2 regions of the Stenotrophomonas sp. STEN008 genome follow, and region 2 is predicted to be linked to the other one. Evidence: riboswitches for the same ligand, from Rfam matches in the RefSeq annotation. Region 2 holds a riboswitch; the other holds the start of a gene.
The links. Region 2 has a riboswitch for glycine ahead of gcvP (aminomethyl-transferring glycine dehydrogenase). Riboswitches for the same ligand answer to the same signal wherever they lie in the genome.
Positions count from the first base shown of each region.

Region 1: linked by a shared signal. The riboswitch ahead of ACVOME_RS00350 (trimeric intracellular cation channel family protein) and the one ahead of gcvP (aminomethyl-transferring glycine dehydrogenase) in region 2 are both predicted to bind glycine.

Region 1 is NZ_JBRRET010000001.1:57,011-67,090, forward strand. It holds gene ACVOME_RS00320 (primosomal protein N') at 1-2,049, shown strand, start outside; gene ACVOME_RS00325 (glutathione S-transferase family protein) at 2,109-2,729, opposite strand; gene ACVOME_RS00330 (NYN domain-containing protein) at 2,836-3,630, opposite strand; gene ACVOME_RS00335 (NAD(P)/FAD-dependent oxidoreductase) at 3,750-5,030, shown strand; gene ACVOME_RS00340 (hypothetical protein) at 5,093-5,503, opposite strand; gene ACVOME_RS00345 (GIY-YIG nuclease family protein) at 5,641-5,916, opposite strand; glycine riboswitch at 5,956-6,045, shown strand; glycine riboswitch at 6,059-6,164, shown strand; gene ACVOME_RS00350 (trimeric intracellular cation channel family protein) at 6,247-6,864, shown strand; gene ACVOME_RS00355 (3-deoxy-7-phosphoheptulonate synthase) at 7,062-8,135, opposite strand; gene ACVOME_RS00360 (hypothetical protein) at 8,393-8,653, opposite strand; gene ACVOME_RS00365 (hypothetical protein) at 9,165-9,521, shown strand; gene ACVOME_RS00370 (DNA alkylation repair protein) at 9,581-10,080, opposite strand, start outside.
Region 2 is NZ_JBRRET010000036.1:29,829-39,908, reverse strand. It holds gene gcvP (aminomethyl-transferring glycine dehydrogenase) at 1-2,767, opposite strand, end outside; glycine riboswitch at 2,830-2,932, opposite strand; gene ACVOME_RS15250 (multidrug effflux MFS transporter) at 3,234-4,460, shown strand; gene ACVOME_RS15245 (hypothetical protein) at 4,552-4,893, shown strand; gene ACVOME_RS15240 (M2 family metallopeptidase) at 5,064-7,031, opposite strand; gene ACVOME_RS15235 (phosphoethanolamine transferase) at 7,626-9,275, opposite strand; gene ACVOME_RS15230 (phosphatase PAP2 family protein) at 9,272-10,024, opposite strand.

The DNA of each region.
Region 1 (10,080 bases), on a different contig from region 2:
AACCGCGAACTCATCGGCGTGGTGGCCGGCCACGGCCAGGCCGACGACGGCCAGGGCCTGCGTCAGGCGCTCGCGTGGTGCGACCCCGCGCCCCTGCTGCAGGGCGAACTGTGGCAGAGCCTGCAATGGCTGGCCCGATACACCCACGCGCCGCTGGGCGAAGTGCTGAGCACGGCCCTGCCGGGGCCGCTGCGGCACGGCGAAGCCCTGCCCGACACCCATCATTGGGGCTGGCAGCTGACCGCCGCAGGCCACGCGCAGCGCGGCACGCTGCGCGCAGGCAGCCGCCCGCGGCAGTTGGCGGAACTGCTGGCCGACGCCGTCGTGGACGAGGACGTGCTGGGGGCGCGCATGGAGGACTGGCGCAGCGCGGCGCGCAGTCTCGGCAAGCGCGCACTGGCCGAGCGCGTTGCACTGAGCGTGGCGCCACAGCACGCGCAACCGCTGCCCGGCCCGACCCTCAATCCGGACCAGGCCGAAGCCGTTGCCGCGATCAACGCCGCGGTGGGGTTCCAGCCCTTCCTGCTCGATGGGGTGACCGGCAGCGGCAAGACCGAGGTCTACCTGCAGGCGATCATCCACTGCCTGGCCCAAGGCCGGCAGGCGCTGGTGCTGGTGCCCGAAATCGGACTGACGCCGCAGACCCTGGCGCGTTTCCGCGGCCGCCTGGGCATCGCCGTGCATGCGCTGCATTCGGGATTGAATGACAACGAGCGCGCGCGCGTCTGGGCAGCCGCCTCGCGCGGCGAAGCGCGGGTGATCGTCGGCACCCGCTCGGCGGTGTTCACGCCGCTGCCGCAGGCCGGCCTGCTGATCGTGGACGAGGAACATGACGGCAGCTACAAGCAGCAGGACGGCATCCGCTACCACGCGCGCGATTTCGCCCTGGTGCGTGCCAAGGCGCTGGGGGTTCCGGTGCTGCTGGGCAGCGCGACACCGTCGCTGGAAACCCTGCACAACGCCTATGCCGGTCGTTACCTGCACCTGCGCCTGAAGCAGCGCGCCGGCGACGCGCGGCCGCCACGCGTGCGCATCCTGGATGTGCGCAAGCGTCCCCTGCAGGACGGTCTCTCGGCCGAAGTGCTGGCCGGCATCGGCGAGCACCTGCAGCGCGGCCAGCAGGTGCTGGTGTTCAAGAACCGGCGTGGTTACGCACCGGTACTGCTGTGCCATGACTGCGGCTGGACGGCGCCTTGCCAGCGCTGTGATGCGCCGATGACCGTGCATGGCGGCGGCCGTCGCCTGCAGTGCCATCACTGCGGTGCGCGGCAACCGGCGCCACTGGCCTGCCCCGCCTGCGGCAGCCTGGCCCTGCAGCCACAGGGAATCGGCACCGAGCGGCTGGAGGAGCACCTCACCGCCGCCTTCGCCGAGTACCCGGTGGTGCGCATCGACCGCGGCACCACCGCCCGCCGCGATGCGCTGGAACAGCAGCTGGCCAAGCTGGGGGACCAGGCCGGCATCCTGGTCGGCACGCAGATCCTGGCCAAGGGCCACGATCTGCCCCGACTCACGCTGGTGGTGGTGGTCGGCATCGACGAGGGCCTGTTCTCGGCCGATTTCCGCGCCAGCGAGAAACTCGCGCAGCAGTTGATCCAGGTCGCCGGCCGCGCCGGGCGCGCCCGCGATCCGGGCGAGGTGTGGCTGCAGACCCACCATCCGGGTCATCCCCTGCTGGAGACGCTGGTCAACGGCGGCTACCACCCGTTCGCGCAGGCCGAACTGAACCAGCGGCAGGCCGCCGGCTTCCCGCCATTCGCGCATCTGGCACTGATGCGTGCCGAAGCGCAGCAGGTGGAGCACGCCAACGCGTTCCTGCTGGCTGCACGGCGATTGCTGGGCGAACAGGCGCTGGTGGAGGCGTACGGGCCGATGCCGGCACCGATGCCGCGCCGGGCCGGCTACCAGCGCACGCAGCTGCTGCTCTCATCGGCACAGCGCCCGCCTCTGCACGGCGTGCTGGCGCAGCTGGTACCGCAGCTGTATGCCTTGCCGGAAGCCCGCAAGGTGCGCTGGTCGCTGGATGTGGATCCGACGGATCTGTATTGAATGCAAGCGGAATCCGCCGGGCATGGCCCGGCGCTACCGTTACCGCGCGCGATTCCCGCTTACGTCAGCGGTGACATCACGCCGCGCTGGTAAGCGGGTCGCTCACGCAGCCGGGCGTACCACTCGGCCAGGTGGGGCAGGTCCGGACGCTGGATCGGCAGTTCATACCAGGCGTACACCAGTGAACCCAACGGGATGTCGCCCATCGCGAATGTCGCGCCCGACAGCCACGGCTGCGTGGCCAGCGTCGCATCGGCCATCGCCAGGTAATCGGCGGCGCGCACGATGGCGGCATTGATGCGCGATTCGTCGCGGTCTGCCGGCGCGGTGCGCATGATGCCCCAGATCAGATCGCTGTACAGCGGCGCCATCCGCGAGGTGCTCCAGTCCATCCATTTCTCAGCCTGTGCGCGTTCCATCGGATCCTCGGCGTACAGTGTCCCCAGCGCGTAGCGCGCGCTCAGGTAGCGCACGATGGCGTTGGACTCCCACAGCGGCAGGCCGTGGTCCTCGATCACCGGCACCAGGCTGTTGGGGTTCATCGCCAGGTATTCCGGCGTCTGTGTGCCACCGTGGCTGCCGCCCACTTCGATGGACTCGTAGGGCAGGCCGATCTCTTCGGCACACCACAGCACCTTGCGGACGTTGCTGGAATTGCGACGGCCCCAGATCTTCAACATGCGGGTATTCCTTGCGGGCAATGCGAGCGGCAACGATACGCCTGATCGGTGTACATGTGGGCGTGCGGAATGATGCGCGGGGGCGTCGGCCGGGCATGGCCCGGCGCTACCGGTTCTTCTTCGGCAGCGCGCGCACGTAGGACGACTTGCCATCCTTCTTCAGTTCGAACAGACCGATCGCCGCCAGCAGATCACTCAGCTTTCCATAGCCATAGTTGCGCGAATCGAACGAGGCCTGGTTGGCGATCTGGCTGCCCACCGGCCCCAGGTGCGACCAGCCGTCCTCGCCTTCCGCTGCGGACACGGCGCGGCGCAGCATCTTCACCAGACGTGTATCGCTGCGCATTTCCGCGCCGCTCTTGCGCGGGCGCACTTCCTCGCCGCTGCCCGTTTCACCGGTGGCCGGCTCGATGGCACCCGGCTCTGCCGTGCCCTGTTCCACTTCCGGCACGCTGGCATGGGCCTGGCCCAGTGCTTCCAGATAGGTGAATTTGGAACAGGCATTGACGAAGGGTTCCGGCGTCTTCTTTTCGCCGAAGCCATACACCTTCACCCCGTCGGTCAACAGACGCATCACCATTGGAGTGAAATCAGCATCGCTGGAGACGATGGCGAAGCCGTCGAGGTTGCGCGCGTACAGCAGGTCCATCGCATCGATCACCATGGCCATGTCCGAGGCGTTCTTGCCCTTGCTGTAGGCGAACTGCTGGATGGGCCGGATCGCGTACTCGTGCAGCACCGCCTCCCAGCCTTTCAGCCGTGGGCTCTTCCAGTTGCCGTAGGCACGGCGGACATTGGCCACGCCGTAGCGGGCCACCTCCGCCAGCACTTCGTCGATCTTCGATGCGGGCGCGTTGTCGGCGTCGATCAACAGGGCGATGCGCTTTTCCGGTTCGCTCATGGGCCTCTCGCTGGCGGTTGCCTGAATCCGAGTATCGCCGATCCGCGCGCACGCTGACGTGACAGGCCGCCGCCGTGCGAAGATGCCGGACGGTTCCCCATGCCCCCTGGAGTGAGTCGATGAGTCGTGAGCGCGTTCCCCACCTGGTCGTTGTCGGCGGCGGTTTTGCCGGCCTCTGGGCCACCCGTGCGCTGGCACGCGAACGCATCCGCATCACCCTGGTCGACCGCCGCAACCATCACCTGTTCCAGCCGCTGCTGTACCAGGTCGCCACTGCAGGCCTGTCAGCGCCGGACATCGCCGCACCGCTGCGCCACATCCTCGGCCACCAGCGCAACGTGGAAGTGCGGCTCGGTGAGGTCGTGGCCATCGACAGGCAGGTCCGCCAGGTGCGGCTGGCCGACGGCAGCACGCTGGACTACGACAGCCTGCTGCTGGCTACCGGCGCCACTCACGCCTACTTCGGCAACGACCAGTGGGCCGATGATGCGCCCGGCCTGAAGACCCTCGACGATGCCATTGCCCTGCGCCGCAAGCTGCTGCTGGCGTTCGAGCGCGCCGAAGCCGAACCGGACCCGGCCAGGAAGGCGGCGTGGCTCAGCTTTGCCGTCGTCGGCGGCGGCCCGACCGGCGTCGAACTGGCGGGCACCCTGGCCGAGATTGCACGCCATACGCTGCGCAATGAATTCCGCCACATCGATCCGGCCAGCGCCAAGGTGCGCCTGGTGGAAGCCGGTCCACGCGTGCTGTCCTCGTTCCCGGAAGTGCTCTCGCTGAAGGCGCGCCGGCAGCTGGAAAAGCTGGGTGTGGAAGTGCTGACCGGAACGCCGGTGAGCAACATCGACAGCCAGGGCTTCACGCTGGGTGACCAGTTCGTGCCGGCGCGCACCGTGGTGTGGGCGGCCGGCGTGGCCGCCTCGCCGCTGGCGCGCACGCTGGACGTGCCACTGGACCGTGCCGGGCGCGTGCAGGTGCAGCCGGACCTGACCCTGCCCGGGCATCCGGAACTGTTCGTGGCCGGCGATCTGGCCGCGGTGAACCAGGCCAACGGCAAGCCCGTGCCCGGCGTAGCGCCCGCCGCCAAGCAGATGGGCAAGTACGTGGCCGAGGTCATCCGTGCACGCCTGCACGGCAGGCCGGAGCCCGGGCCCTTCAAGTACGCGGACTACGGCAACCTGGCCACCATCGGCCGCATGGCCGCCATCGTGCACCTGGGGCGCCTGCAGCTGTCGGGCGTGCTGGCCTGGTGGTTCTGGCTGGCCGCGCACGTGTTCTTCCTGATCGGCTTCCGCAACCGCATCGTGGTGCTGCTGAACTGGGCGGTGGCGTATTGGAGCTACCAGCGCAGCGCACGCATCATCTTCGGCGATGACCAGGATGACCGCCGGCCGAAACGGTAGCGCAGGTCTGCAACGGGGTCAGATCCCTTTCCTGTGGGGATCTGACCCCACATGGTGTGAACCTACTGCTGCATCAGGCCCATTTCGTCAGCACTCACCTGCATATACATGAACGCAGCGGCCTCGTCGGACATTGACTGCCCCGGCGGAAGGCTGTCGAGCCACGCGGTGATACGCGCATGACGGTCTTTCAATGCATCGCCCATCGCTTGCTTCTCCGCGTCAGTGGCACGTTCCTGCATCTCGCTGCGCAGCAGGTCATCGCCGATGCCCCATTTTTCGGCGAGCGGAATCAGATCGACCAGTTCGGCCGGCACCAGATCGCGGCGTAAACGGGGCGTATTCGGCGCGGTCAGGCCACGCTGCGAGGCCAGCTCGGCGGCGGTACCGATCTGCCCGTGCTGAAGCGGCGACGGCGGTGCCGGTGTCTGCGTGCAGGCCTGCAGGGCCAAGCAGAGGGTCAACAGCAGCATCCAACGGACCTTCATCGGATCGATCCCTGTGTCGATGGTCGCAGCGATAATCGCATGGTCAGAGTTCCTGTCGTCGCATGTTGTGAATGTCCTGAACCTAGTGATGGCGGAGGGCCGGAGCCGAGCACGGCCCGTCTCTAAAGAATTCCCTCGGTCGGCGCCTGCAACCACGCCAGCTTGCGCTCGCGCGGTAGCTGTTTGAGCTGCCACTCGGCGCGCGAAGCCGCGGAGCGGTCCGGGTACTCACGCACGGCCAGGATGCGCAGCGGCGGGCGGGCCCGGGTGTAGCGCGCCCCCGTACCGGCGCGATGGGCCGCGAAACGCGCGTCCACGTCGGTGCTGATGCCAGCGTAGTAGCTGCCATCGCGGCATTCGAGCAGGTACAGGAACCACGGGCGGTGGGACGGGGCCATGCCGGGATTATGCCGTGCTGCACCGCAGCGGATATACTGCCCGCGAATGCAGGAGAGAGGCGCCGCGCTGGCGCCCGCCGAAGGCGCAGGCTCCCATGATCGCTCAGGCCGGTGGGCTGGAATCCCACCAACCATGCATTCGACTCGCCGAGCTGGAGAGAGGTCACCGGGCATGCCCGGTACGATCCGCCGAAGGGGCACGCGGCCTACGCCGCTGAACTCTCAGGCAAAAGGACAGCGGGAGCGGCACCGGTCATCGTCATCCCGTCATTGCGCAGGCAATGGCGGCGTCCGCGCATGGCCGGCCCCACCGCGTCCGGAGCCTGTTCCATGTTGCTGTCCATCATCTACCTGATCGCCATTTCCGCCGAAGCCATGACCGGCGCACTGTCCGCGGGACGCCGCCGCATGGATCTGTTCGGCGTGGTCATGATCGCCTGCGTTACCGCGCTCGGCGGTGGTTCATTGCGCGACATCCTGCTTGGCCACTATCCGCTGGGCTGGGTCAAACATCCCGAGTACCTCGGCTTCACCGTGTGCGCGGCGCTGATCGCCACTTGGGTCGCACGCTGGATGCACCACTTCCGCCGCACCTTCCTGGTGCTCGACGGCCTGGGCCTGATCGCCTTCACCCTGATCGGTTGCTCGATCGCACGCGAGGCCGGTCATGCCACACCGATCGTGCTGATCGCAGGCATGCTGACCGGTGCGTTCGGCGGCGTGCTGCGCGACATTCTGTGCAACGAAGTGCCCCTGATCTTCCAGAAGGAGCTGTACGCGATCATCGCGCTGCTGACCGGCGCCGCCTATCTGCTGCTGCTGCACTGGAACGTGCCCGATGCCACGGCCATCCTGTGCTGCCTGGCGGGCGGCTTCGCCCTGCGCCTGCTGGCGATCCACTACCGCTGGGAAATGCCGAAGTTCGTGTATCACGACGAAGTGCATTGAACGATGGCGTGTTCGCCGGGCGTGGCCCGGCGCTCCCCTTCGTGCCCTGCACCACCCCGGCGATGGACCTGGCGCTGTCGCTCATGCGCAGCGCCAGGCGCATCGCCGGTGCGGACGGGCCGGTCTCCAACTCCGACCGGCCCTGATCGCGGCCGCACCCCCGCAGGCGCAGGCCGCCATCCACACACATGCCGCGCTCAGGCGGCTTCTGACACCGTCACTTCGCGACGGGCGCGCACGGCCGCAGCCAGTCGCTCCAGCACCGTCACGGTGGTGTCCCAGTCGATGCAGCCATCGGTGATGCTCTGTCCGTAGACCAGCGGCTGGCCTTCCACCAGTTCCTGCCGGCCTCCCACCAGATGGCTCTCGATCATCACGCCCACGATGCGCTGTTCGCCGTCCTCCAGCTGAACGGCGATGTCTTCGATCACCTTCGGCTGGTTTTCCGGGTTTTTCAGGCTGTTGGCATGGCTGGCATCGATCATCAGCCGCGTCGGCAGCCGGGCCTTGGCCAGTGCCTGGCAGGCGTCGGCCACGCTGGCCGCGTCGTAGTTCGGCTGCTTGCCGCCGCGCAGGATCACATGGCAATCCGGGTTGCCGGTGGTCGAAACGATGGCGGTGCCGCCCTGCTTGGTCACCGACAGGAAGTGATGCGGGTTGGAGGCCGCGCCGACCGCATCGGCCGCGATCTTGACGTTGCCATCGGTGCCGTTCTTGAAGCCCACCGGGCACGACAGGCCGGAGGCCAGTTCGCGGTGCACCTGGCTTTCGGTGGTGCGTGCGCCGATCGCGCCCCATGCCACCAGGTCGGCGATGTACTGCGGCGAGATCACGTCGAGGAATTCAACGCCGGCCGGCAGGCCCAGCTTGTTGATGTCGCGCAGCAGGCCGCGGGCAATGCGCAGGCCCTTGTCGATCCGGAAGCTGCCGTCCAGGTCCGGGTCATTGATCAGGCCCTTCCAGCCCACCGTGGTGCGCGGCTTCTCGAAGTACACGCGCATGACGATCTCGAGCTCGCCGGCCAGCGCGTCGCGCAGCGGCTTCAAGCGCTGTGCGTACTCGATGGCCGCATTCGGATCGTGGATCGAACACGGGCCGACCACGACCGCCAGGCGATCGTCGCGGCCATGCAGGATCTGGTGCAGGGCCGCGCGCGAAGCACTGACGGTGCCGGAGGCTTCATCGTCACACGGCAGCATCGCCAGCAGCTGGGCAGGCGGTGTGAGCGGTTCGATGGTGCGGATGCGCAGGTCGTCGGTATGGGGGGGCATGGGGGAGGTCTCCGGTACGTAGGGGGTCCCCAGCGAGGCGGCATGAAAAAAGCCGCCAGGTTCGCTGGCGGCTTTCGGGAATGCGTCTGAAGCTTTCTTCAGGGTGAGCGCAGTCCTTCCTCCGCCAGTGGCTTCGGAAAGTAATACCAGTAAAAGCGGGTAGCGGCTGCGTTCATGGGATGTATTGATAGCACAGCTTCTGCGCAGCACAAAATGTTTCATCCGCAACTGGGGAAGCGGTTCAGCAGCACGGCGATCTAGCGGCTGCCATGCACTTCCACGTCCAGCAGCAGGCCCTCGTGGATATCGGCCCAGCGCTCCAGCACCTGGTCCAGCTCCCGCCTCGCCTCCTCCAACTGCTCGGGGTTGAGCAGGGACCGCGCCGTGTAGAGATCGGAGACCAGCCGCCGCAGGGTCGATTCCGGTATCGCCACCGAGGGCCCGTCCACATCCGGCAACTGCAACGCCGGGGTGTCGCCGGGAGGGCCGAACAGCGTGACCTGGAGCGTGCTCTGCATGATCGACTTCCCTGTGGGTAGACGTGGGCAATGCACTGTTTACCGCGTCTGGCGCACCAGCGCATGTGCCGTCACGCGGATCGCTCATGTCGTGACTGGACCGATTGTGCCCGCAGGTTGAGAACGCCTTTCCACACTTTCCACGCCCCGGCCTGGAGGCGGCCTGCAGGCACTCGATGCGCGGTTATACGGGCAACGGCATATGCGATACTTCCGCCGCGTTCATGACGTGTCGCGTACTGCCTTGGCATTCCACGCGGACATGTGCTCAAGATGGTTTGCCACCGGAAAAGGGTGGCCGGGTCGGCAAAGCCCGAGGAGATGTTGTTTACGCTTGTCAGCCGGCGTCGCCTTGCGCGGCGCCGGCTGGCAATCCGTCCGCGTTCCATGGCGGGCGGTGCGTGGGGGCGCTTGCGCCCGCCGGTATCAGCATCTCCCGGTCTTTGCCGCCACGTACCGTCCGCCACCTCTTCCGGTGGCGGTGTCGTCTGTCCTGTACGGAGCACACGCCATGAACACACCACACGTTCCCTTCCCCGGTGCCCACCCCGATCCGGCCAATGCCGATCAGGCGCCGTTCGATCCCAACAGTCTGGTCGCCCACCTGCAACGCATCGGCAGCGGTGCGGACGCCGATGGCCAACCCTGGCCCGAGCGCCATCCAGCGAACGGCCGACGCATGATGCTGGCCGATGCCGATGGCGCACTGGCCGGCCTGCGCATCGTGCAGGAGGTGCTGCTGGCCGCCGAACGCTGCCGCCAGAATGCCGCGCCCGAACATCACGTGAGCGACCGGGTGATGGAAGGGTTGATGCTGGCATCCCTGGGGCTGGCCACGCATGCGGCCGAACGCCTGCAGCCCCACTAGCCGCGTCCGCGCAATGTGACCGGGCCCGATGGCCCGGTCATGGTCCGGCACCCGCCGGATCACAGTGAACGCAGTGCGCGCCTGCGGATGTAGGCGTTGGCAGGGCTGTCGCGCTCGCGTTGCCAGCGTGTGCACAGGTCACGCAGCCACTGCGGCTGGGTCTTCCCGGCATCGTTGAGCCAGTTGCCGACGGAATCCTGCACATAGCGTTCGGGATCATCAGCCAGTGCCTCCAGCAGCGAATGCGCGTGTTCGGGATGCTGCTTGAAAAGAGCGATGTGCGCCGCCCAGACGCCACGGGGACGCAGTGCTTCACAGGCAAACCGGCGCAGATGGGCGGACGGTTCCTGCGTCCACGGCTGCAGGCATTCAAGCGCCAGCAGTGGCCCGGCAACGATGTCGGTGCGCAGCGCCAGCCACGCCCATTCGCGCACGCCGAAATGCGGATCATCGGCCAACGGGCGCATCTTCTCCAGCTTCACCGGCAGGGAGGCGGTGGCATCGCCACCGATCAGGTAGCAGGCCCAGCCGCGCACGGTGTCGGATGCATGCGACTGCC
Region 2 (10,080 bases):
AGTACTTCTGCAGCTTCAGGCTGGGCAGCGGGAAGGCGGCCAGCTCGCGCGGGTAGGCGTGGGTCCACTCGCTGGCCGTCACCGCAGTGGCGGTGTGCGGCGCGTTCTTCAGCGGATTGTCCTCGCGGTCCAGGCGGCCATCCTCGATCGCACGGATTTCCTCGCGGATCTGGATCATGGCATCGATGAAGCGGTCCAGCTCATGCAGCGACTCGCTTTCGGTGGGCTCGACCATCAGCGTGCCGGCCACCGGGAAGCTCAGCGTCGGCGCGTGGAAGCCGAAGTCGATCAGGCGCTTGGCCACGTCCTCGGCGCCGATGCCGCTGCTCTTCTCCAGCGGGCGCACATCGAGGATGCACTCATGCGCCACCAGGCCGTTGCGGCCGGTGTACAGCGTCCTGAAGTGCGGCGCCAGGCGCTTGGCGATGTAGTTGGCATTGAGCTGCGCGACCTGGGTCGCCTTGCGCAGGCCCTCGCGGCCCATCATCGCGATGTACATCCAGCTGATCGGCAGGATCGAGGCGCTGCCGAAGCTGGCGGCGCTGACCATGCCGACCGGGCCGTTGTCACCCAACTTGCCCGGCAGGAACGGGGCCAGGTGCGCCTTGACCGCGCACGGGCCGACGCCCGGGCCGCCGCCGCCGTGCGGGATGCAGAAGGTCTTGTGCAGGTTCAGGTGGGAAACGTCCGAACCCCACTTGCCCGGCTTGGCCACGCCGACCAGGGCGTTCATGTTGGCACCGTCGGTGTACACCTGGCCGCCGTGCTTGTGGATGATTTCGCAGATCTCGACCACCTCCTCCTCGAACACGCCGTGCGTGGACGGGTAGGTCATCATGATCGCGGCCAGGCGGTCGCTGTACTTCTCGGCGTTGAGGCGGATGTCCTCGACATCGACATTGCCGTTGGCATCGGTCTTGGTGACCACCACCTTCATGCCGCACATCTGTGCCGAGGCCGGGTTGGTACCGTGGGCCGAATCCGGAATCAGGCAGATGTCGCGATGCTCCTCACCACGCGAGCGGTGGTAGGCGCGGATCGCCAGCAGGCCGGCGTACTCGCCCTGTGCACCCGAGTTCGGCTGCAGGCTGACCGCATCGTAGCCGGTGCATTCGACCAGCATCGCTTCCAGCGACTCGATCAGTTCCTTGTAGCCCAGCGCCTGGTCGGCCGGCACCAGCGGATGGATCTGCGAGAACTCCGGCCAGGTCACCGGGATCATCTCGGCGGTGGCGTTGAGCTTCATGGTGCACGAGCCCAGCGGGATCATCGTGCGGTCCATCGCCAAGTCCTTGTCGGCCAGTGAACGCAGGTAGCGCAGCAGTTCGTGCTCGCTGTGGTGCGTGTTGAACACCGGATGGGTCAGGAACGCGGACTGGCGCAGCAGCCCGGCCGGCAGCGCGTCGGCGGTGCTGGCATCCAGTGCATCGACATCGGCTTGGGCACCGAAGACGGCGGCCAGCGCGACCACATCGGCGCGGGTGGCGGTCTCGTCCAGGCTGATGCCGACCGAGTCGCTGTCGATCGCGCGCAGGTTGTAGCCGGCGGCGCGCGCCTTGGCGTGGATCTCATCGGCGTGCACACCGGTGACGTGCAGGGTGTCGAAGAAGTCGCCAGCAACCTGCACGCCGGCCTTGCGCAGTGCGGCGGCCAGGATCGCGGCCAGGCGGTGGGTGCGGCGGGCGATGCGGGTCAGGCCTTCCGGACCGTGGTAGACGGCGTACATCGAGGCCATCACCGCCAGCAGGACCTGTGCGGTACAGATGTTGGAGGTGGCCTTCTCGCGGCGGATATGCTGCTCGCGGGTCTGCAGGGTCAGGCGGTAGGCCGGGTTGCCCTGCGCATCGATCGAGACGCCGATCAGGCGGCCGGGCATCGAGCGCTTGTAGGCATCGCGGCAGGCCATGAACGCCGCGTGCGGGCCACCGAAGCCGAACGGCACGCCGAAACGCTGGCTGTTGCCGACCACGATGTCCGCGCCCCATTCGCCCGGTGCGGCGAGCAGGGTCAGCGCCAGCAGATCGGTGGCCACGGCGACCAGGCCGCCGCGTGCATGCACGGCCTCGACCAGTGCCCGGTAGTCGGCCACCTGGCCGAACGTATCCGGATACTGCAGCAGCACGCCGAAGCTGTCTGCTTCCAGCGCTTCGGCCGGGGTGCCGACGCGCAGCACGATGCCCATGGGCTCGGCGCGGGTGCGCAGCAGCTCCAGGGTCTGCGGGTGCACGGCATCGTGCACGAAGAAGGTGTCCGACTTCGACTTGGCCGAACGCTTGGCCAGGGTCATCGCTTCGGCCGCTGCGGTGGCTTCGTCCAGCAGCGAGGCGTTGGCGATCTCCATGCCGGTCAGGTCGGCGCACAGGGTCTGGAAGTTGATCAGCGCTTCCATGCGGCCCTGCGAGATCTCTGCCTGGTACGGGGTGTAGGCGGTGTACCAGGCCGGGTTTTCCAGGATGTTGCGCAGGATCACGTTCGGCGTGTGGGTGCCGTAATACCCCTGGCCGATGAAGCTGCGCAGCACGGTGTTCTTGTCGGCGATCGCGCGGATCTTCGCCAGCGCCTCCACTTCGGTGATCGACTCCGGCAGCGCCAGCGCTGCCGGCGACTTGATCTTGGCCGGCACGATGGCATCGGTCATCGCATCCAGCGACGCGTGGCCGACGACGTCGAGCATCTGCGCGATCTCGGCGTCATTGGGGCCGATATGGCGCTCGACGAACGCACTGTGGTGCTCGAGCTCACGCAGGGAAGGGGTGTTCTGGGACATGGCGAAGGATCCGTCAGGAAAGGGCACACGCACGGGCACAAGCCGCCGGATGGCGGGCTGCGGGGCGCCCCTCTGTCCTTTTGCCTGAGAGTTTGGAAGCGCGGCTGGCCGCAGCTTCGTGCCCCTTCGGCGCCGGATCGAACCGGTCTCTCCAGAGTTGTGTTGCGGGTGGTATCGGGCCTGAGCGATTACGGGCGTTGCGCCTTCGGCAGCGGTGTTCCGCTTCTCCCACCGTGTTGCCCGCCGATTATAGCCGGTTATGGCCTGCTGCCGGGGCCGCCCGGGCAGGGCCGGCGCCTGAATGGCCGATGGCCCGGGGCGTGCGTTTTGTGCGGTGCTGCATGGCATCGGGCGCATTCCCCGCCTATGATGAGCGGATACCCGAATTCATCTGGCGCCGTCCCTGCTGCAGCGGGACCGGCGCCCGCCGTGCGTGCCGCGCATGGCCTTGCCGGACACCGTTCACATGACCGCCGCTGTTGCTCCGTCCACTCGTCGCATGGCCCTGCTGCTCGCGGGCCTGGCCATGTTCGGCCCGTTCTCCATCGACACCATTTTCCCGGCCTTCCCGCAGCTGGCCCAGCGCCTGGCGGTGGATGAGGTGGCCGTCCAGCAGACCATCAGCGTCTACCTGCTGTTCTATGGCCTGATGAGCCTGGCGCACGGGCCGCTGTCCGATGCCTGGGGCCGCAAGCGGGTGATCCTCGGCGGCCTGGTGGTGTTTGCCGGGGCCTCGGTCGGCTGCGCGCTGTCCACTGACCTGCCGACCCTGCTGGCGTTCCGCGCGCTGCAGGGCCTGTCGGCGGGCGTGGGCATGATCGTCGGCCGCGCGGTGATCCGTGACCTGTACCACGGCCATGACGCCCAGCGGTTGATGAGCCAGGTCTCGATGCTGTTCGGCATCGCGCCGGCCATCGCCCCGATCATCGGTGGCTGGATTCTGCTCAGCGGTGCCGGCTGGCCGCTGATCTTCTGGTTCCTCGTGGTTTTCTCGCTGCTGCTGCTGGTGGCCACCGCGCGCTTCCTGCCGGAAACGCATCCGCCGGAGGCGCGGGTACCGCTGTCGCCGCGCGCACTGCTGCGTGACTATGTGCGCATCGGCTTCAACCCGCGTTTCCTGCGCCTGGCACTGGCCGGCAGCATCGGCTTCGGCGGCATTTTCCTGTACATCGCGTCCGCGCCGGTGTTCGTGATGCAGCACCTGCATCTGGGCGAAGGCGACTTCGCCTGGCTGTTCATTCCCACCATCGGTGGCATGACGGCCGGCGCGTTCCTGTCCGGGCGCATGGCCGGGCACACCACGCCGACCCGGCAGGTGACCATCGGCTTCTCCCTGTGCGCGCTGTCGACACTGCTCAACGTCGGCTACGTGGTGCTGGCGCCGCAGTTCGCGCTGCCGTGGGCGGTACTGCCCATTTTCCTGGGCGGCATGGGCATGGCGCTGATCTTCCCGATCCTGGCGCTGGCCGTGCTCGACATGTATCCGCACCAGCGCGGCCTGGCCTCGTCGCTGCAGGCCTTCGCGCAGCTGATGGTCAGCACCGTGGTGGCCGGCGTCGTGTCGCCCCTGCTCAGTGCCAGCCCGCTGCATCTGGCGCTGGGCCAGGCCGGCTTCTTCGCCGCCGGGTTTGTGTTCTGGTACTGGGAACACCGCCGTGAGCGCGCAGTGCAGGCCTTGGTCACGGACCTCTGACCGGCCGCAGGGGCGGTGGCGGGCGACCCGTGAAGCGGCGCCACGGCCGGGGTGCGCTATCCTTGCGCCCCCCCGTAGCGATGCCGCCCCCATGTCCACCACCTCCAAGACCCGTCGCGACCAGCGCCGCCGCCAGGAAGAGAAGGCTGCCAACAAGGCCGCTGCCCAGACTTCGCCGGTGGAGCCGCATGCCGAACTGCGTGATGCGCAGCGCACGCTGCTGGCAGGTGTCGTGCGCCGCGATGGCGAGTGGGTGCTGGGCATGGATGGCCGTATCGCCGGGCATAGCGAGAGCGCCGCGCAGGTACTGGCGTTGATCATGCAGGCCGGTGAACTGCACGAGCGCAACGGTACGCCGGTGCGTCTGATGTATTCCGACGCGCTGCGCGATGCCGCGCAGGCCGAGGCCAGGGAGAAGGGCCAGACCTTCTAGTAATACAAGGCCGAGCTGGCCGCCGCGCGGGCGGCGAACAAGAACAGCTGACCTGTAGGGGGTAGCGCCGGGCCATGCCCGGCGAACGCAGCGGTGTGATCAAGGCCGCCGGGCATGGCCCGGCGCCACCGGAACGAAAGGGGTGGATCCTCGCGGATCCGCCCCTTTTCTCATTTCGCCACCGGGGCCGCAGCGCTGGCCTGCCAGCCGCACATCTGGCCTTCGTTCTGCTGCTTGAGCCACTCATTGACCGGGCTGAAGTACTCGATCATCGGGCCGGCATCCAGCTTGTCGGTGCCGGTCAGCTCCTTCAGCGTGGCCTGCCACGGCTGGCTGGCGCCCTTGCTGAGCATCGCCCAGTACTTCTGGCCGGCTTCCTTGTTGCCGTAGAAGGTGCACTCGTGCAGCGGGCCCTTGTAACCCGATGCATCGCACAGGCCCTTGTAGAACTGGAACTGCAGGATGCGGGCGAGGAAGTAGCGGGTGTACGGCGTATTGCCCGGCACGTGGTACTTCGCGCCCGGATCGAAGAACTCCTCGCCGCGGGTGCTGGCCGGGGCAACGCCCTGGTATTTGGCCTTCAGATCCCACCATGCCTTGTTGTAGTTGTCGGCGGTGATCGATCCATCAAACACGCCCCAGCGCCAGCGGTCGATCATCAGGCCGAAGGGCAGGAATGAAACGCCCGACAGCGCCATGCGCATCTGCGCGTTGATCACGGCCTCGCGGCTTTCCTGCGGTGCATCAACGAGACCGATCGAATTCAGGTACTTGGGCGTCATCGCCAGCACGATCGTGTCGCCGATTGCTTCGTGGAAGCCATCGTTGGCGCCGCCCTGGAACAGGGGCGGCAACGGGTTGTAGGCCAGGTCGTAATAGATGTGGCCCAGCTCGTGATAGATGGTGGTGAAGTTCTCTTCGTTCGGCTTGATGCACATCTTGGTGCGCACATCGCCTTCCATGTTCATGTCCCAGGCGCTGGCGTGGCAGACCACGTCACGGTCGTCAGGCTTGATGAACTGGGTCTTGTCCCAGTACGACTGCGGCAGCGAGGGCATGCCCAGCGACACGTAGAAATCCTGTGCGCGCTCGGTCATCTGTTTCGCGGTACGCAGTTCGGCTTCGCGCTGTGCCCTGTACTGGCCCGCGACGCTGGCATCCCTGCCAGCCTTGGCCAGCGCAGCACTCAGGTTGGTCTGGTACTGCTTTTCCAGTGCTGCGGTGATGTCCAGGCTTCCGGCACCGGGATAGGGCTCCAGCTGGTCCCACAGGTTGGACCAGTCCTGCTGCCACATGTTGCCCAGCAGGTGCGCGGCGATCAGGCCATTACCCACCTCGGCCTTGTCCTTGCCGTAGGTCTTGTCCAGCTTCCCGCGCGCGTAGCAGTGCAGCTGCTCGTACATCGGCTTGACCTGCTCCCACAGGCGGTCGGTTTCCGGCCCGATCTGCTCCGGCGGCATGTCATAGCCGCTGCGCCACATCTGCCCGGCATCGGTGAAGCCCATGCCCTTGGCACCTTCGTTCACCAGGCTGACGAACTTCTGGTAGTCGCCACGCATGTTCCGCGTGGTGCTGTGCCAGCCCTGCCAGGCGTCAAGCTGCGCGTCGTAGTCGCGGCTGCGTGCCAGCACCTGTTCCAGTTCCCCCAGCTGGCGGCAGGAGGCCGGGTCGTTGGCATCGGTGCAGTACTTGCCGGCACCGTAGCTGCCCTCCATGCGGGTGGCGATCTGGGTCAGCTCGGCCAGCTTGGCCGGGTCGCGCGGTGCCGGCATCGAGGACATCAGCTTCAGCAGATGGATCGCACGCTTGCTGTCTGCGCTCATCGGCTGGCCCTCGAACTTCGCGGCCTGCTCGATCCAGCTGTTGAGCTGGGTCAGTGAACGCTCGTTGGCCTTGGCCGCGATGCGCTCCGAATCGCTGTTGATGTAGGTGGAAGACAGCCACTGCGCCGAGGTCATCTCCGGATAGGCAGCCTTGTATTCGGCATTGATGCGGGCAACGAACTGGTCGGCGGTCTCGCCGGCCGGTGCGCTGCTGCCGGCGGTCTCGGCGCCGGGGGACGCTTCCTTCTTGCAGGCAGCCAGGGCCAGCGTGGCGGCGGCGACAGCAGCGGCCAGCAGGAGATGACGGTGTTTCACGGGCGGTCCTTGGGTGGTGAACGACGGCCGAAGGCTAGTGGGCAGGCGCTGCCACCGCAAGTGGCGGAAGTCGGCCGGGCCGCGCCCGGCACCCGCAGAAGCCTTCCAGCAAGGGCAAAGGCCAAAGCAACAGCAACAGCGGGCTATCCGTGGGATGGCGGGGCGGTGTGGGCTTGCAGGACACGCCGTAAACCCATCCATGGGGGCTCGATGGCGCCATCCATGGCGCCAACGGTCCTGCAATCCCACACCGCCCCACCTCTGACAGATCGCGGCGGCTGTTGGTGGGTGTCGACCTTGGTCGGCACATCTGTCAGGTATCGACAATCAAATTGGGGTCAGATCCGTTTTCCGCAGGAAGACGGATCTGACCCCGGAATTTCACCTACCAACAGCGGAGTGAACCTGTCGAAGGCAGGGTACTGTGGGTTTGCGGGGTGTGAGCGCCATGGATGGCGCGACCAAGGCTACATGGACGTACTTGCGCCGTCCCCGCGAACCCACAGTGCCCCGCCATCCCACGGAATGCGCTTCGGCTTTTGACGTTGCCTCGGCTTCTGCGGGTGCAGGGCTGCAAGCCCTGCCGAACCCCCCTCAACTCTCGCAGCCGGCGAACACGTCGCGATCGCGCTCGTACAGCGCCGTCTTCACCTGCATCAGGCCCAGCACCGACGGGAACAGGTTGTCGTGGTCGGTATACGCTGCCGAACGCTTGCGCACGCATTGCAGGTCCAGCCCGCGACTGCTGGCGAAGCCCGGCGAGAACCACATCGTCATCGGTACGCGGGTCTGCTCGGCCGGGGCGATCGCATAGGGCACGCCGTGCAGGTACAGGCCCTTCTCACCCAGCGATTCGCCATGGTCGGACAGGTAGATCATCGCTGTGTCGTAGTCCTGCATGCCCTGCAGCGTGCCGATGGTCTTGCTCAGGAAATGATCGGTGTACAGCACGGCATTGTCATAGCTGTTGGTGATCTCTTCGCGTGAGCAACGGCCGATGTCACGGGTGTCGCAGGTTGGCTTGAAGCGGGCAAAGGCGGCCGGATAGCGCTCGAAGTACGCCGGGCCATGGTTGCCCAGCTGGTGCAGCACGACCACGCGGTCGCCGGGTTTGGCACGCACCTGGGTGGCCAGGTCCTGCAGCAGGATCTCGTCCATGCAGCGGCCGTCGGCGCACAGGCCCGGGGTGGTCGCATCGGACAGCGACTGGAAGTCCAGTCCTTCGCACACGCCTTTGCAGCCGGACTGGTTGTCACGCCACAGCGGTGCGATGCCGGCACGGTTCAGTACGTGCAGCAGCGACTGGTGCGCGCGGATCTTCTTCTCGTCGTAGTCGTGGCGTCCCCATGGCGAGAACAGGCAGGGCAGCGAAACTTCGGTGCTGGTGCCGCAGGAGTGCATGTCGGGGAAGTTGATCACCGGTGCCTGGGCCAGTTCCGGCGTGGTATTGCGGCCGCCGTTGAGGCCCCAGTTCTGTGCACGCACGGTCTCGCCCATCACGATTACCAGCAGCCGCGGTTTGCTCGCCGGAGCGCGTGGGGTGGCCTTGGCGTCGGTGCCGATCGGCAGTTTCGGCGCGCGCTGCACCGGGTTGTCGCCGCGCAGTGCACGTGGAAGACCCAGCAGCACGTTGGCCGGGGTGGCGAGGTAACGCACTTCACGCTGGTTGCGCATCAGTGCGGAGACGTCCTGGAACGAGATCAGTGCACCGCCAACAGCGGTCACCGCAGCCACCGCCAGGAAGCCCAGGCGCCACAGCAGGCTGCGCCCCCAGCTGCGCCGCTGCAGCTGCACCCGCCACACCAGCACCATCGGCAGTGCCGCCAGCAGCAGTACCGGCCACAGCAGCGAGACCGTCATCAGTTCGCGGCTTTCCTTCGGATCGGTCGCCAGCACGTTGCGCAGCATGTCCGCGTCCAGATAGATGTGGTAACGGCTCATGTAGTGGGCGGCGAAGGCCGTTACCAGCAGCAGCGCGCTGATCACCAACTTGGCGTTCCAGCGCCAGACCAGCAGGCCCAGCAGCAGGCCATGCGTGCCGAGCAGCAACAGCAGCAGCGACACCGCGTAGCGCAGGCTCTCCGGGTGGCTGGCCATCGCGCTGCGCCAGAACAGGCCGTTGCCGGCCAGGGCGAAGAACAGGCTGGTCAGCGCGATCAACGCCTCGGTGGACAGCTGTGGCCGCCAGCTGCGCAGGACGGCCAGCGATGGCACACGGAACGAGCGTTGGACCGAAGCATTCATGCGTTCGCCTCCAGGCGGTTGGTGCGGTCCAGGTGATGGCGGACCAGAACGTACAGCCCCAGTGACAGCAGCCAGCACAGCAGGGCTGTGGCAAGGTCATGCGACAGAAAATGTGCACCCCGCAGCTGCTGGCTGATGCCGAACAGCAGCCCGCTGCCCAGGCCCAGTGCCAGGCCGGTCCAGCGCCAGGCAGGACGCCACAGCAGGGCGAAAAAGTACAGGCTCAGCCAGGCATAGCCGGCACTGGCATGGCCGGCGGGAAAGCACGCGATCACCGGCATGTCGGCCGGACGATGGCTGAAAAGCCCGATATAAGGCTGGTGGCCGCCGTAGCGCAGCAGATCCCACGGGCAGTCCATCGGCACCAGCGACTTCAGCAGAGACACGCCGCCGGTTCCCAGAGCCAGGGCAATTACGACATAAAGCAGCGCCCACCGCAGGGTGCGATCACGTCCGCGGCGCCAGTGGTGAAAGCTCAGCAGTATCACCACGAGCGCCGCGGCGGTGCTGAACCACTTGCCGCCCCGGTGCACCAGCGAACGGGTGAACCACGCGTCCTGCAGTGCCCAGCGGCCGCCCTCCAACCGGAACAGGTGGTCAGCCAGCCATTGATCGGCTCCCCCCTCCATGAACACGGCGAACAGGGGAAGCACGATGAGCAGTGGAAGCCACAGGTGGGTCACGGCGAACCGCGATGCCAGCGTGGAGTAGGCCGAAGCAACCCCGGAGACGGGAGGACGGACGGACATGCAGGAAAACACCGTGACGATGAACCGGCGCCATGCTCGTCAGGTTGATGTCGGAG